Regions from separate parts of the Gluconobacter sp. OJB genome, predicted to be linked through region 1. Evidence: predicted binding sites of a transcription regulator. Region 1 holds the regulator's gene; each other region holds the start of a gene.
What was found. The regulator LexA, encoded in region 1, represses DNA repair genes until DNA is damaged. The targets are predictions, from matches to a motif close to TGTTCTANNTANGTTC.
Positions count from the first base shown of each region.

Region 2: ABDK74_RS13485 (ImuA family protein) is a predicted target of LexA. The motif match lies at 2,303-2,318, and genes of this name have one in related genera.
Region 3: uvrA (excinuclease ABC subunit UvrA) is a predicted target of LexA. The motif match lies at 2,777-2,792, and genes of this name have one in related genera.

Region 1 covers NZ_JBDIWH010000001.1:392,225-397,483, reverse strand. The annotation lists gene uvrC (excinuclease ABC subunit UvrC) at 1-661, shown strand, start outside; gene pgsA (CDP-diacylglycerol--glycerol-3-phosphate 3-phosphatidyltransferase) at 752-1,354, shown strand; gene ABDK74_RS01850 (hypothetical protein) at 1,457-2,062, shown strand; gene lexA (transcriptional repressor LexA) at 2,087-2,809, opposite strand; gene rpmG (50S ribosomal protein L33) at 3,113-3,280, shown strand; gene ABDK74_RS01835 (septum formation initiator family protein) at 3,365-3,694, opposite strand; gene eno (phosphopyruvate hydratase) at 3,836-5,116, opposite strand; gene ABDK74_RS01825 (DUF3429 domain-containing protein) at 5,218-5,259, shown strand, end outside.
Region 2 covers NZ_JBDIWH010000002.1:58,786-64,044, forward strand. The annotation lists gene ABDK74_RS13475 (hypothetical protein) at 1-79, opposite strand, end outside; gene ABDK74_RS13480 (DNA polymerase Y family protein) at 79-1,608, opposite strand; gene ABDK74_RS13485 (ImuA family protein) at 1,499-2,284, opposite strand; gene ABDK74_RS13490 (hypothetical protein) at 2,410-2,682, opposite strand; gene ABDK74_RS13495 (hypothetical protein) at 3,036-3,275, shown strand; gene ABDK74_RS13500 (SOS response-associated peptidase) at 3,552-4,178, shown strand; gene ABDK74_RS13505 (hypothetical protein) at 4,192-5,259, opposite strand, start outside.
Region 3 covers NZ_JBDIWH010000001.1:1,788,114-1,793,372, forward strand. The annotation lists gene ABDK74_RS08255 (Hint domain-containing protein) at 1-2,036, shown strand, start outside; gene ssb (single-stranded DNA-binding protein) at 2,177-2,761, opposite strand; gene uvrA (excinuclease ABC subunit UvrA) at 2,894-5,259, shown strand, end outside.

The DNA of each region.
Region 1 (5,259 bases):
GGGGCAGGCACCTTATGGCGTAATGGTCGTCGGCGGCCCTGAAGGTTTCAACAAACGCGCTTACCGCAAATACGGAATCAAGGGTCCGGTCGCGCCGGGAGATGATTTCGGCATGATGCGCGAAGTCATGGAACGCCGGTTCGGGAAGCGACCAGAAAACGGAGAGCGGCCGGAGGACTGGCCGGATCTGCTTCTCATCGACGGCGGTCTTGGGCAGTTCAATGCCGTGCGGAAGGTGCTGACCGATAGGGGCGTCACCGGAATTCCGATCGTCGCCATCGCCAAAGGGCCGGACCGGGATGCAGGTCGGGAATGGTTTTTCACGGAGACGAAACCGCCTTTCCAACTCCCCCCGCGAGACCCGGTTCTCTATTATCTGCAAAGGCTGCGTGACGAGGCGCACAGATTCGCGATCACGACACATCGGGCAGGGCGTTCCAAAGGACTCCGCAGTTCCGAACTGGACAATGTGCCGGGAATCGGAGCCGCACGCAAAAAAGCCCTGCTCAATCATTTTGGCTCGGCAAAGTCAGTCAGGCAGGCGAGTCTGGAGGAACTGGAAAGCGCACCCGGCATCAGTTCGAGCACGGCAACTGCCATATACGGGCATTTTCATCCGGAATGGGTCCAGAAAGCCTCAGCCGGTCATGGCGCTCCCTGAGAGCCAATCCGCAATTTACACGAAAAATACATCTTTCTCGGACACATTGGCGCATACCGGTATGAAGGAAACTGTTCTAGACTGACCGTGATGCTGACAGATCTGCCAAACATCCTGACACTGCTGCGTATCGCGTCCATTCCCGTACTGGTCGCGCTGCTCTCCGTGCATTCACCGACCGCAAATGTGATCGCCTGCGTGGTCTATACGGCGGCATGTATCACGGACTATCTGGACGGCGCACTGGCCCGCCGCTGGCAGCAGCTTTCCGAGCTGGGCCGGATGATGGATCCGATCGCTGATAAACTGCTCGTCGGGTCGCTCTTGCTGGCTCTTGCCGGGCTGACGCAACTGCCGGTCTATTCGCTTTATGCAGCGATCATCATCATGATCCGCGAAATTCTGGTCAGCGGTCTGCGGGAATACATGGCGTCCCAGCGCGAAACGCTTCCTTCGACGCGACTGGCGAAATGGAAAACCGGCATCCAGATGGTAGCGATCGGTTTTCTGATCGGTGGGGATGGAGCCGCAGGAATGCTGGGACTCTCCTTTCTGCCGGCAACGCTGATTGGCGGGATCCTCCTCTGGTTCTCGGTTATTCCGACAGTCATCAGTGGGTGGGGTTATCTCACCGCAGGGCTCACCCGCATCATGGCGGGACAATCCCGCAAATCGTCCAAAATCAGTTTCTGACGTCATCATGCGAAAGAATTGTAGCCTTCTTTGACTGTCTTCATCTGGCGTTCCGTTACAAGGACCGCTAAAGGTCATGGATTGACCTTGTGGGAGTAAGAAATGCGGAAGACCGCTCTGCTGGCACTACCTCTCGCTCTGAGCGGCTGTTCAGGCATGGGCAAGTATATCCGCGACACGATGGTCTGGACGGCTCTCGATAATCCGAATGGCCCTCACGGAGACAGCGAGAATATTCACCGTGCACGCGGTGAAAAATATTCCGAAACTCCCATTATTCCTGAAGGTGGCAATATCTGGCCCGGAGCTCCACAACCGCTCCCCACCCTCAAAGACGTCGAGAACCCCAACAGCACCTTCAGTCACGCTCTAGGTGATCCAGCCACATATTTTGGTGGTGCTACACTCGACGAAAATTTCATGGGTGGGATTGCAAGCAAAGGCGCTCTGGGAGCATCTGGACAGCAGCTCATGCAAGGACAAAGCATGACCGTTGGTGAAGGCTCCGACACGCATCAGGGTGTCAGCCGGGACCATACCCACCTTCTTCCGACGCTTCCTTCGTCAGTCCCTGATAGTGCCGCTCATTTCCTGAACAAGAATCCGAGCAAGGCCATCATTATTCCAAACGGCGATGGCACAAGCACGGTCATTGGCGCTGACGGAAGCGTGAAAGTCATACGCGGGACGTCGCTACCTGCTCAATAAGGCGTCTCCTACGCAGCAGAACCGTCAATATTGACGGAAAAGCGCAATCAGACGTCCCTGAATATGAACCCGTTCTGACGGAAAGATACGCGTTTCATATTCGCGGTTCGCGGCTTCCAGCGCAATCATCGAACCACGACGACGCAGCTTCTTGAGCGTCACTTCCTGTTCGTCGATCAGCGCAACAATAATCTGACCGTTCTCGGCTGTTTCACGCCGCCGGATAATTGCGATATCTCCATCCAGAATTCCGGCCTCGATCATCGAATCACCCGCTACGGTCAGGGCGTAATGCTCCCCGGTACCGAGAAGGGATACAGGTACTTCGATCCTGTCGCTATCGTCCTGCATGGCTTCAATCGGCAGACCCGCTGCGATACGACCATAAAGAGGAATGCTGATGGTCTGACGATCATTGGCGACACTGGCTTCGGAGAATGTACCCTCAAGGTCAGTTTGACCCTGGCTCAGAACGGCAGGGACAAACGATGTCTCCGGAGCTGTTGTCGCGGCGATGGGGGCTTCCGTGCCCATATGGGGCAGACGCAGCACTTCGAGCGCTCGTGCGCGATGATGGTGACGGCGGAGAAAGCCGCGCTCTTCCAAAGCGGAGATCAGGCGATGAATGCCCGATTTGGAGCGCAGTTCGAGAGCATCTTTCATCTCATCGAAAGAGGGCGAATATCCCGTCCGGCGAAGATGATCGTCAATATACAGCAAAAGCTGGTGCTGCTTGCGGGTCAGCATACAGGCGCTCCCATGCGCCTCGGCGGAGGCAGGTCAGAACAGGACACAGAATGACGGGCATCCTGCATTTGTTCCTTATAGGTTCCTGCCTGTTGCCCTACAAGCGAAAGAGGGTCTCTTACAGGCGTGCCCGAAAGATTTTCTAAAGCCCGATCCCCTTGAAAGCATAGGAAAACCGCTAAATCGTGCGCAAAGGCCTTGACCTCCCGGCCACAAATCAGCATGGTGCGTCAAATCTAGAGATCAACATGCTGCATCGACACCTTCGAGCGGCATAAGTTATGGCGAAAGCCCGAGGGTATCATGGGAAAGAGCAACGTTATTCAGATCCGGCTCGTTTCGTCAGCTGAAACCGGCTACTTCTACGTCACGAAGAAGAATGCCCGTTCTGCTACGGGAAAGATGGAAGTGCGCAAGTACGACCCGGTCGCACGCAAGCACGTCGTGTTCCGCGAAGCCAAGATCAAGTAAGACTGTTTTCGACAGTCTTCATAAAAAAAGCGGCCTTCGGGCCGCTTTTTTTATGCCTTGAAGGCTGATAATTTTAGCTTCGGCTCAAAATAGCTTGTCATGCGGCGCGTAGGGGACAACCAGATCGCCACTGCGCGTCAGATTCATCGTAGCGCGTGCCCGCTCATCCAGCATGTCAGCATCCAGCGCTTTTTCCTTCAGAGCAACCACGCGACGTCTCCAGACATTCTGTTCGTCTGCAGCATCCTGCCTGGCCTGAACGGCGTCTTTCTCAAGCTGGGTCTGTTCCTGATAGGCATGAATACCATGCGCCCCATGAAGCGCATTCCATCCAAAATAAGCTGTGAGGGACAGGAAGAAAGCCGGAGGAGCTACGGCGCGGACACCACGTTTGATAAGTCGGATCAGTGTCACGTCGTGAAAACTCCGTTCTGAGAGACTGTATCAGTCTATATCAGTCATTTGTGACCAGACAATGAATGATACGGATATCAATCGCATTCAGGCACAAAAAAGCGGCCCCACCCCGGAAAGGAATGAGGCCGCTGATCAGTCTCAGGAGTTTCTGAGAATGTTGCGGCCGGCATAACGGGCCGCACTGCCGAGTTGCTGCTCGATACGAATGAGCTGGTTGTATTTGGCCGTGCGGTCAGAGCGGGAGAGGGAACCCGTCTTGATCTGACCACAGTTCGTGGCAACCGCCAGATCAGCAATAACGGAATCTTCCGTCTCACCAGAACGATGGCTCATGACGCAGGCGTAACCGGCCTTGTGAGCGGTTTCCACGGCTTCCAGTGTCTCAGTCAGCGTGCCGATCTGGTTGACCTTCACGAGCAGTGCATTGCCGGTCCCAGCCTTGATGCCACGACGCAGACGCTCGGGATTGGTGACGAACAGATCGTCTCCGACAAGCTGCAGCTTCTTGCCCAGACGGGTCGTCAACTCTGCCCAGCCTTCCCAATCATCTTCCGCCAGACCGTCTTCGATCGATACGATCGGATAGCGGTTGGCCAGATCTTCAAGGTAGGAAATCATGCCCGAAGCATCAAATTCCTTGCCTTCACCCTTCAGATTGTAACGCCCGTCCGCATAGAACTCGGTCGCGGCGCAGTCGAGCGCGAAAGTTACGTCTTCGCCCAATCGGTAACCAGCCGCTTCAACAGATTTTGCAATAAAACCAAGAGCTTCGTCAGCAGACTTCAGGTTCGGCGCGAAGCCGCCTTCATCGCCGACATTGGTGTTATAACCGGCCTCGGACAAGCCTTTCTTCAGGCGTGCAAAAATTTCAGAACCCATACGAATGGCATCCGCAATCGTCGGGGCGCCGACCGGCTGGATCATGAATTCCTGAATGTCGATCGGATTGTCTGCATGCTCGCCACCATTGACGATGTTCATCATCGGCACAGGCAGAAGATGGGAGTAGGCGCCCCCGACATAGCGATACAGCGGAAGCTCCAGTTCCTCGGCAGTCGCCTTGGCAACGGCCAGCGAGACGCCGAGAATGGCGTTGGCGCCCAGACGGGACTTATTGGGTGTTCCGTCCAGATCGATCATCGCGTTGTCGATAGCGATCTGATCTTCCGATTCGGCTCCCTGGAGCACTTCAAGGATGTCGTTCTCGACATGACTACAGGCTTTCAGGACGCCCTTGCCGCCATAGCGGGACTTGTCGCCATCACGCAGTTCCACGGCCTCATGCGCGCCTGTGGAAGCACCGGACGGGACGGCTGCACGGCCGCGGGCACCGGAGGACAGTTCGACTTCGACTTCGACAGTGGGATTGCCGCGGCTGTCCAGGATTTCGCGGGCGATGATATCAACGATGGCGCTCAATGGAAGCTCTCCTGGGATGCGTGAACCGGGTTGGCTCGTGACCGTTCTGAATGGAACAGCTATTTCAAGTCTCAAAATCACGCCGTGAGGTCAACGACGACATGCGCCTTCCTTTTCCCATTTTCGTGCTTGGCATTGCCGGA
Region 2 (5,259 bases), on a different contig from region 1:
CGTCATAGCACAGCGCGTGCATCAGGACTTCGGCCACGTCCGAGGTGCTGGCCGGGATCAGATCATCACGGGGCTCCATCAGAATACCCCCTGAAGAAACCACGCGCCCGACCCGGACCAGTCGTGGGTTCCGTCGCCTTTGCGAAACAGCCACAGGCGCAGGCCGGTCGTGGTCTCGACCTGCCAGTAGTCACGGATCGCGCCATAGCTTTCGGCCGTCTGCCACCACTCACCCAGCAGACGTTCGGGGCCATCGGCTGCCGCAATGCGATGCGTCTGCCGCTTCAGGACGAACTGGCGGGGCGCACCGTCCGGGAGCAGGGCAGTGACCTGCACCCGGACGGGCAGATCGAACAGAATGTTCGGCCGCGCCCAGAGCATCTGGCTCGCGAGAGGCTGTTTTGCCATGTCGTCCGGGGAAACGCGAGACTGTCCGTCTTCCGGCCAGGCGGAAAACCGGGGCGAGAGCTGATAGACGGAGGTGATCCCGGGGCGGTTGATCAGCCGGTCGATGAGGCTCGCAGGCAGTGTGTCCGCCTGACAGTCCTCTGGGTCTGAGAGCACCGGGCGAGCCGGGCCGGCCTCCATGGGCTCGCTGGCGCTGATCGTCAAAGTAACAGCCTCAATACCAAAGCCGGGCTCAATCCGGGAAATCTGATCCTTGAGGAGACGGAGGATGCGGGGCATATCCGAGGTCGGATCGGACGTGCCGACACGGATGGCCTGGACCGTGTTATCCACACGGACACAGAGAAAATCGATCTGCCGTGCGCCTTCGCCGCGACGTGACAGCAGGACGCAGGCTTCCGGCACGAGAGCGTCGATGACGGTCGCAATCGCCTCGGCTGTGCCGATAGGCTCGACAAGCGAGCGCGACAGGGAGATCCGGTCTCGCACCTGAACCACGCTCAGCGGTCTTGCCTGAAAGCCAACGGCTTCATCCAGACAGGTGAGAAGCTCCGCGCCGAACCGCTTGGCCAGAGGCGCGCGGGGAAGGGCTGCAAGCGCACCAATGGTTGTCAGTCCCAGACGATTGAGACGGGATGCTGTCTCCGGGGCAATTGGCAGGGCCGAACAGGGCAGCCGGTCCAGAGCCTGTTTCTGCTGACCAGGCGGGATGACGCAGGCGCCGTCGAGGCGCGAGCGTGCCAGAGCGCGCGAGGCCGCCGCGCTGTCGCTCAGGGCCAGAGAACAGGCATGACCTTTCTCGGAAAGGCGCGTCCGGACAAGAGACAGCATGGCCTCTTCACCACCATAAAGATGGGCACAGCCAGTTGTGTCACTGTACAGGCCATCCGGCGCATCCAGAGCGGGCAGGGGCGACAGCCACAGCAGCCAGCAACAGAGCTCGTGAAGAGCCGCATCATCGGCGTCAGTGTCCTGCTCGACGCACAGGAGGTCCGGCACAAGGCTCCGTGCCTGGGCCAGCGATTGGCCTGGTCTCAGGCCCGCTGCCAGCGCCACCGGATTGACGGCCGTGAGCGTCTGGCGGTTGTGCTCAGGCGCGTGCACGACAAGCGGGCGATCGGGGGGGTAATGATCCTGCTGGCAGAGCTGAAGGCGCTCGGTGCGCCAGAAAGGAAGCCACAGGGCGAGGAAGCGGCGCATGGTCAGGACAGTCGAGAAGCCAGTGGGCAGGACGTCCTCCACGCACCCGCAACAGCGAGACGGAAAGACGGCGGGGGCCGGGAAGCGGCAGAACCAGTCCCGGCAAACAGAGAGGGGCTGAAGGATGAGAAGTAACCTGCCAGCGTGTGGCGCAGGCACAGGGGTCCTTTCCGGATGAGCGGGAGACGCTGACAGAGCGCAGGAAGAAGCCAGTATTCCCGCTGCTTTCGGCAGCCAGATTCAGGCGACGCACTTCTGTCAGGGAGGGGATATGCGGACCAGCTATCACGACAAGGGCTCGCTCGGGACCGCGCAGGATATCCTCGGCCACAGCCAGAACACTGGCGTCATCGCTCTCAACGCAGATCAGGTGTCGGAGCGAGATCCCGGTCTGGTGCAGTCCCCAGGCATGGAGCTGAGGGGGGACCGCCCCCAGCCAGAAAACAGGCTGGCCACTGCGCGCGAGCAGAGGCAGAAGCAGGGCGAGGCTGGAACCAATTTCAAGCGGATCGGGCACCAGAATGTCATGCAGGCTAGCGGTTTTGAGGCCACCGCCTAGATGGTCATCGACCGGCTGCAGGCCTGTTGGCAGCACCCGGAAAATAGAGTGAGGCAGGCTTCGACGCTCCAGGCATCGGACCTGCTCGCGCAGACGCGCCAGCGCGTTCGAAGTCATGACTGTTCTCCTTAACGAGAACAGAAAGAGAACAAACGAACGCGGGACGCAAGTTAATTTTTAAGAGGGATCGCTATGTAAGACAGCGTCATCTCTCCGCCCAATAGGTTCAAAAGGGCCGCTTATCAGCCCATTTTGAGCGTTGTCAGAGATTCCTTTGCGGTCGTCACTTCGCTGATAAGGGCGACCTCGTTTGATTCTGTCTGCTCCGCCAGCAGGTGCGGAAGATTGTGCACAGCGTCGGCAGCAGCCTCAATGGCCGAGAGTACATGACGATGATCAGGGGAAAGCGCTTCGCTGGATCCGAGCACGCTCTGAGCTTTGGCACGGATGTTCAGAAGAGCGCGGGACAGAAGGTGAGAGGCTTCGGAACGTGCGGTGTTTGTCGGTGTGGTCATGGTCATCTCCGTTAGGGCATCTCAGTCGCTGAGTTGCTACAGACAGACTGTACCGATGACCTGTGTGAGTGCGGCATGAGGCTATCGCATCATCACAAGAACTGGATTGCGGTCGCAGCATGGCATGACGAAACTGGCTTTTCGCCCCCTAAGAGTGGGTTCGGGTCGCACTCACATTGGACGCAGATATCCTCATTGGAGGCAGCCACAAGGACTGTTCGCAACATCCGTAGGAGGGGTCTCCAACATGTTCGACAGCACGTGTGCCGCCGCGGACTCACCGACGAGCGGTAGGTCCGATGTAAAGCGAGCAAACCGCTCATACTGTATCAGAGGAGACGCAGATGTCGTCAATGAGCCATATTTCTGACAGTGAAGTAAACGAGATCGCCAAGAAAATCGTGAAGGCCGGAGAAGCAAGCTATCCGCCTGGAGCCTTTGAAAAGGCGTTTGGAAGCACAGCGCTGCAACTTGCTGGTGAAGGCTATCAGATGCGTCTGGCGCCCGCCGTACAGGCTCTCGGCTTCGAGATTGCTCTTAAGCCCTTTCCGTCGGGTGAAGGCTGCCGAGTGCAAAAGACCAACTCGAAGTAACAGCCTTCGTTCAGCGACAGGGCATAGGAATAATTAGCCAGACAGGCTGTTCCTGGCCGTGGATTTGTGGACAGCCGCCTGCAGGCGGTCACTCACGCCCCCGGGACAGCTCTTGCGAGCTGACCCAGGGGCGCTGCTCTGCCCACAACTCCACCGCACCAACAACAAAAGACACTCTATTTCTTCTGAAAAGGAAACAGAGGCACAGCGGTCGGTGTTTCTTCTTTGATAGTCTGTCCTGCATGGGACATTCGGCTTCAAAACAGAAGAGCAGTCATGTGTAACCTCTATGCCCAGACATCCTCACAGGATGAAATCCGCGCTCTTGCGGAGGTTCTCAATGACCATACGGGCAATCTTCCCCTCATGCCGGATGTCTATCCGGATTACGCGGCGCCGATTGTGCGCAACGGGCAGAACGGCCGGGAACTGGTTCTGGCCCGATGGGGCATGCCGTCGCCGGCCTTTGCCCTGAAAGGCCATAAGGTCGACCGGGGGGTAACGAACATCCGCAATACGGCGTCTCCGCACTGGCGACGCTGGCTGGGCGTTCCGCATCGCTGCGTGGTGCCGTTTACGGCCTTCTCGGAACAGGCGCGTCAGGGGGACGGATCGTTTCGTTCAGTGTGGTTTGCCGCCGATGAGGCGAAGCCTCTCCGCTTTTTTGCCGGGATCTGGACGTCCTGGACCTCGGTGCGCAAACTCAAGGAAGGCGAGGTCACGGCCGATCTTTTCGGCTTCCTGACAACAGAAGCAAACGCAGTGGTCGCGCCCTACCATCCCAAAGCCATGCCCGTCATTCTGGAAGACCGGGAAGAGATCGAGACCTGGCTGACGGCCCCCACACCGGACGCCCTGAAACTGCAGAGACCGCTGAAAGAGTCATCCCTTCAGGTTCTCTGAACAGATGAGCGATCTAGCTGGCCGTCTTTCCCTTGAGGCGGGCGATTAGCCGGGAACTTCGCATCATGGCTTCATCTGCCTGATCCATGGCTGCAGCCAGATCCTCATAATCGAATTGAACCGGATCCAGCCGGGTTAGCGGCGGGAGCTGCGTCATCTCGTCCGCCAGGACAGAGTGCGCCGTGAACGGATCATTCTTGCGCGGTCGCCCGCGCTTTCGGCCGGGAGTGGGTCGCTTGGGCGGTGTCACAACGTCGCTGAGGGATTCCATTCCAGCAAGACCGAACAGGCGATGAGCCGCCCGGTGCGTGACTTCCACAACAATGCCCCGGTCCTGGAACACGCTGAGAAGCTGCAGCGCGCTTTTCATCGACATGCCGAGACGATCCGCCAGCATGGACGCGGACACGAGCGGCTGGATCGCCAGCACGTTGATCGCCTGGGGTGCGCGCGAATGCCGACGTTGCGCGCCGCATCTTTCAAGCGCCTGCCTTCTGGCTCGCTCCAACTGACGTAGGAGGTCGTGCGCCTCGCGGACTTCGGCCAGAAGAGCATCAAGCCACCAGCACAGCCAGGACTCGATCTCCCAAGGGGTTCCTGGCGTGAGTGACTCAATGCCTGTCAGGATCAAAGGCGTCCCGAGAATATCATGGGAGTGCCAGTAGCGGCCTAACGCTGCACAGAAGGAAGCACGGGGACGACCGGACTCCAACCAGCGATGAAAAGCGATCCCTGCATCGAGGAGAGGTCCCCAGCCTGACGACTGCTCGCTCAGAAACGCTTCAGCTTCGGCAATGGCGCTCGCCTGCATCTCATCTGGGCGAGCATACCAACGCCAGATCGTAAAGGCATGAGAGGCAGCATCCACGGTCGTGCCGCGCTCAAAGCTGTCCTGCCCGATTACTCTCGGAACGAGACCGTGGAGTTCAGCGACGAGATACCAGGGATCAATTACCCAGCCATCGACAGCGCCGTGGCGCCGGATGGCGGCCAAGCGTTGTCTGAAGATAACAGCGGGCGCCACTGATGCCCCTCTTAGCGCCTGATCCAGACGCCCCAGCTCAAGACTGAACTGGGTCAG
Region 3 (5,259 bases), 1.4 Mb from region 1:
AGCAGCTCGCCGCAACGGCAGCGACAGCATCAGCGGCCGGTGGTGATCCCTCGCAGTACAGCAACAACGCCATCGGATACCATACGCACGACAACACATGGCGCTGGACCGGTTCTGCCACAGGTGGTGACTGGTACGATCCGAAGAACTGGACGCTGTATGACGGTCGCGGCAACGTCGCTGACACGTCCGGCGATTCCTTCAGCGGCAATGCCGTTCCGCAGAGCGAGCAGAATGCTGACGTCAATGTTGGCTATTACGGCAACCCCACGCCGAGCGTCGTCGTCGCCAACGCGCCGTCCTACAATCAGATCCGCAGCCTCAGCGTCTGGCAGAACAGCACGCTGGAAATTACTGCGCAGGGTGGTAGCACCTATAACGGCTACGTCTTCACGACGGCCGGTTTCGAGAACAGCGGCACGATCCTGATCAACACGCCGTCCAAGGTCGAACTCGGCGGCGTCGCGATGAACCGTGATGAGGGCATCATCACGATCATGAACAACGACAACAACGTCGTGTTCGATACAAACAGCATCAATAATGGCGGCGCGATCAATCTGATCAACGCCACGCTGGGCTCTGCCACCAACGCGCTTTGGGTCAATGGCGGCATCGTCAATCTTTCGCAGAACAGCGGCCTGTTCCTGTATCCGAGCGAGTCCATCAACACCATCAATGTTGATCCGAACACGGTCAACACGGTGTACGTTGAAGCCAACGGCTTCCTGCATAACGATTCATCGAATGCTCAGGGCGTCGTGATCAACGGTGTGTCCTCCAACACACATTTCGGCATCTCCGGTGTGTCTTCCGCCCCGACGGCTGCCACCTACACACCGAATACAGATGGTTCCTACACGCTTCAGGTCACACTGGCTGACGGCCGCCTGATCACCTTCGGCAACATTCACACGGCAAGCGGCTTCGTCCCCGCCGCCAATGCGTCCATCGTTCAGGACGGCAGCAATGGCTGGATCGTCGAAGACAACGGCAATGCGCCCTGCTTCCTCGCTGGCAGCATGATCCGCACGCCGGAAGGCGATGTGGCCGTCGAGACCCTGCGCCTCGGCAGCACGGTTCTGGCCTTCGTGAACGGCGAAACCGTTGAGCGTAAAGTCACCTGGGCTGGCCGCTCCCACATGATCGCCAAGGCCGGTCTGACCGACGCTGAAGCCGGTTATCCGGTCCGCATCATGCAGGGCGCACTCGCCGAAGGCGTGCCTTACAAGGACATGCTGGTCACTCCGGAACACTGCCTGTTCATCAATGGCGGTTTCATCCCGGCCCGTATGCTCGTGAATGGTCGTTCGGTGGTCTATGATCGCTCCATCGCCGTCTATGACTACTTCCATGTAGAAACGGCCGAACACTCGGTCATCATGGCAGACGGCATGCTGACGGAAAGCTACCTCGACACCGGCAACCGCCAGTCCTTCCGTCAGGATGGCAGCGTTGTTTCGCTGGGTGGCCGCGAGCGCAACTGGAATGACGACGCAGCAGCTCCGCTGTCCGTCAGCCGGGATGTGGTGGAGCCGATCTTCCGCGAGATCGAAGCCCGCGCCATCGCCGCAGGAATCGAAAACACGGTTGCTGCTCCGCTCCTGACCGAAGACGCTGGCCTGTACCTCGTCGCCAGCACGGGCCAGACCATTCATCAGGTCCGCACCGCCAATGGCCGTGCAATGTTCATGATCCCGTCCGACGTGACCGGCGTTCGCATCATGTCCCGCACGTCCAGCCCGAGCGAGACGGTCGGACCGTTCGTGGATGACCGTCGCGAGCTCGGCGTTCTGGTCGGTGAAGTCACGCTGTTCGACTCGGGCAACACGATCCGCATCGACCAGCACCTGACGGACGCAGACCTGTCCGGCTGGGACGTTCAGGAGAACACCGCAGTCCGCTGGACGAACGGCAACGCCATACTGCCGCTGACGGCCCGTCAGCCGAACAGCCTCGGCATGCTCGCCATCCAGATCCTGGCCGCTGGCCCCTATCTGGTGACGTCGGAAGAAAACGCAGCCCTGACCGCCTGAAGCCAGCCGGTCTGAAATGAAAAAGCCTCACCCTTTCGGGGGTGAGGCTTTTTTTTGGTCTGCACCACAGTCACAAAAAACCCCGGAGGCCTGAGCCTCCGGGGTTTTCAACATTCAAAAGCCGTATGCGACCCTGAATCTCAGAACGGAATTTCATCGTCCAGATCGTTGTCCGGCGGGGCATCCCAGCCGCCATTGCTGCCGCCCGAACGACCGCCGCCAGAAGCTCCGCCGGAATTCCCACGGGAACCACCAAAGCCACCGCCCGAGCCGCCAGCGGAGCCACTACGGCTGCCACCACCGAAGCCGCCGCTATTGCCACCGCCATAGCCGCCACCGTTGTCAAAGCCACCATCATCGCCGCCACCGCTGCGATTGCTGTCGATCAGCACCAGATCCCCACGGAACCGGTCGATCACGACTTCAGTCGTGTATTTTTCCTGGCCGGACTGGTCGGTCCACTTCCGGGTGCGGAGTTCACCTTCGATATAGACCTTACGGCCCTTGCGCAGATAACGCTCGGCGACATCAGCCGTCCGCTCGTTGAAGATCACCACACGATGCCACTCGGTGCGCTCTTTGCGCTCACCCGACTGCTTGTCGTTCCAGGTGTCGGACGTCGCAACGGTCAGGTTGACGATTTTGCCGCCCGACTGCGTGTTGCGAACTTCCGGGTCCTTCCCCAGATTTCCGACCAGAATCACCTTATTGACGCTGCCTGCCATTCCCGTCCCAACCAATTTTCTCGAATTGTTCTTTTCATACGTGCGTAAGTTCCCATCTAATGGGGAACAATCCAACGCCATTCAAGCGCGTTCGATCTCACAACTGCCTTTTCTCCACATTCCGGGGTCTCCGTGAGCTTTCCAGACAATCATTCGATCCGCGTTCGTGGGGCCCGCGCCCATAACCTCAAGAACATTGACGCTACGATCCCGCGGGATTCCCTGACGATCATCACGGGCCTCTCCGGTTCCGGAAAATCCTCACTGGCCTTCGATACGATCTATGCCGAGGGGCAACGACGCTATGTGGAAAGCCTTTCCGCCTATGCCCGCCAGTTCCTTGAGCTGATGGGCAAACCGGACGTGGACTCTATCGAGGGCCTCTCCCCGGCCATCTCGATCGAGCAGAAAACCACGTCCAAGAACCCCCGTTCGACCGTCGGCACGATCACGGAAATCCACGACTACATGCGCCTGCTTTGGGCGCGCGCGGGGATCCCCTACTCCCCAGCGACCGGCCTGCCGATCGAGGCGCAGACCGTCAGCCAGATGGTGGACCGCGTCATGGCCATGCCCGATGGCATGCGCATGATGCTGCTCGCCCCCGTCGTGCGAGACCGCAAGGGCGACTGCAAACGCGAACTTGCCGAACTGACGCGCAAAGGCTTCACGCGCGTAAAGATCGACGGTGAACTCTACGAAATCGCCGAGGCCCCGGAGCTGAACCGCAAGACGCGCCATAACGTCGAAGTCGTCGTGGACCGGATTGTCGTCAAGGAAGGGCTCGAATCCCGCCTCGCCGACAGCTTCGAGACCGCCCTCGAACTCTCGGACGGCTTGGCCTATGCCGAGGAAGTCAAACGCGCAGGAGAAAAAGAAGCCCCGGCGCATGTCGTGTTCTCGTCGCGCTTCGCCTGCCCCGTCTCCGGCTTCACGATCGAGGAGATCGAGCCGCGCCTGTTCTCCTTCAACGCCCCGATGGGCGCCTGCCCGGTCTGTGACGGCATCGGCACCGAAACCCATTTCGACGAAAACCTGATTGTCCCGGATGACAGTCTGACCCTAGCCGAAGGGGCCATCGCCCCTTGGAAGGGCTCAAGCACGGACTGGTACGACCAGACGCTCGCCGCCCTCGCCCGCCATTGCGGCGATGACATGCACACACCCTGGTCCGACCTCCAGCCCGCCACGCAAGACCTCATCATCAACGGTTCCAAAGAGCCGATCGACATTCCCTATACCGACGGCGGGAAGGTCCATATCGTTACCAAGCCGTTCGAAGGCGTGCTGAAGAACCTGCGCCGCCGCATGGCGCAAACCGACAGCATGTGGGTGCGCGAAGAACTGTCGCGTTACCAGTCCGAAAAACCCTGCCATGCCTGCCACGGCGCACGACTTAAACCCGAGGCGCTGTGCGTGAAGGTCAAGGACCTCAACATCGCCGAAGCCTCGGACATGCCGATCCGCAAGGCGCTCGACTGGTTCTCCGGCGTGGAAGCGACACTGACGCCCCAGCGCGCCGAAATCGCCCGCCGCATCCTGCGCGAAATCACGGATCGCCTACACTTCCTCGACGATGTGGGGCTGGACTACCTCACCCTCTCGCGCGGTTCCGCAACCCTGTCCGGCGGCGAAAGCCAGCGCATCCGTCTGGCATCGCAGATCGGTTCGGGCCTGACGGGCGTGCTGTATGTGCTGGACGAGCCTTCCATCGGCCTGCACCAGCGCGACAACGAACGCCTGCTCGGTACGCTCGAACGCCTCAAGCGCCTCGGCAACACCGTCATTGTCGTCGAACATGACGAGGACGCCATCCGCGCGGCAGACTATCTGATCGACATGGGACCGGGTGCAGGCAAACTCGGCGGCGAAGTCATTGCCGTCGGCACCCCGGCAGAAGTCGCCAAGAACCCCAACAGCATCACGGGCGCCTATCTGTCAGGCCGCAAGGTCATTCCCGTTCCGACCGAACGCCGCAAGCCCAGCGGTATGCTCACCCTGCACGGCGCACGCGGGAACAACCTCAAGGATCTGACGGTCGATTTCCCGCTCGGCACCTTCATCGCCGTCACGGGCGTTTCGGGTGGCGGCAAATCCACGCTGGTCATCGACACGCTCTATAAAGCGCTGTCCCGTCAGCTCATGAAATCGAGCCAGACGCCACTGCCCTATGACCGTCTGGAAGGCGTGGACAATCTCGACAAGATCATCGAGATCGACCAGTCCCCGATCGGCCGGACCCCACGCTCCAACCCCGCGACCTATACAGACCTGTTCGCGCCGATCCGCGACTGGTTCGCCGAACTGCCCGAGTCCAAGGCCCGCGGCTACAAGCCGGGCCGCTTCTCCTTCAACGTGAAGGGCGGGCGCTGCGAAGCCTGTCAGGGCGACGGCGTTCTCAAGATCGAGATGCACTTCCTGCCGGACGTGTACGTGACATGCGACACCTGCAAAGGCGCACGCTACAACCGCGAAACGCTGGAAGTGAAATTCCGCGG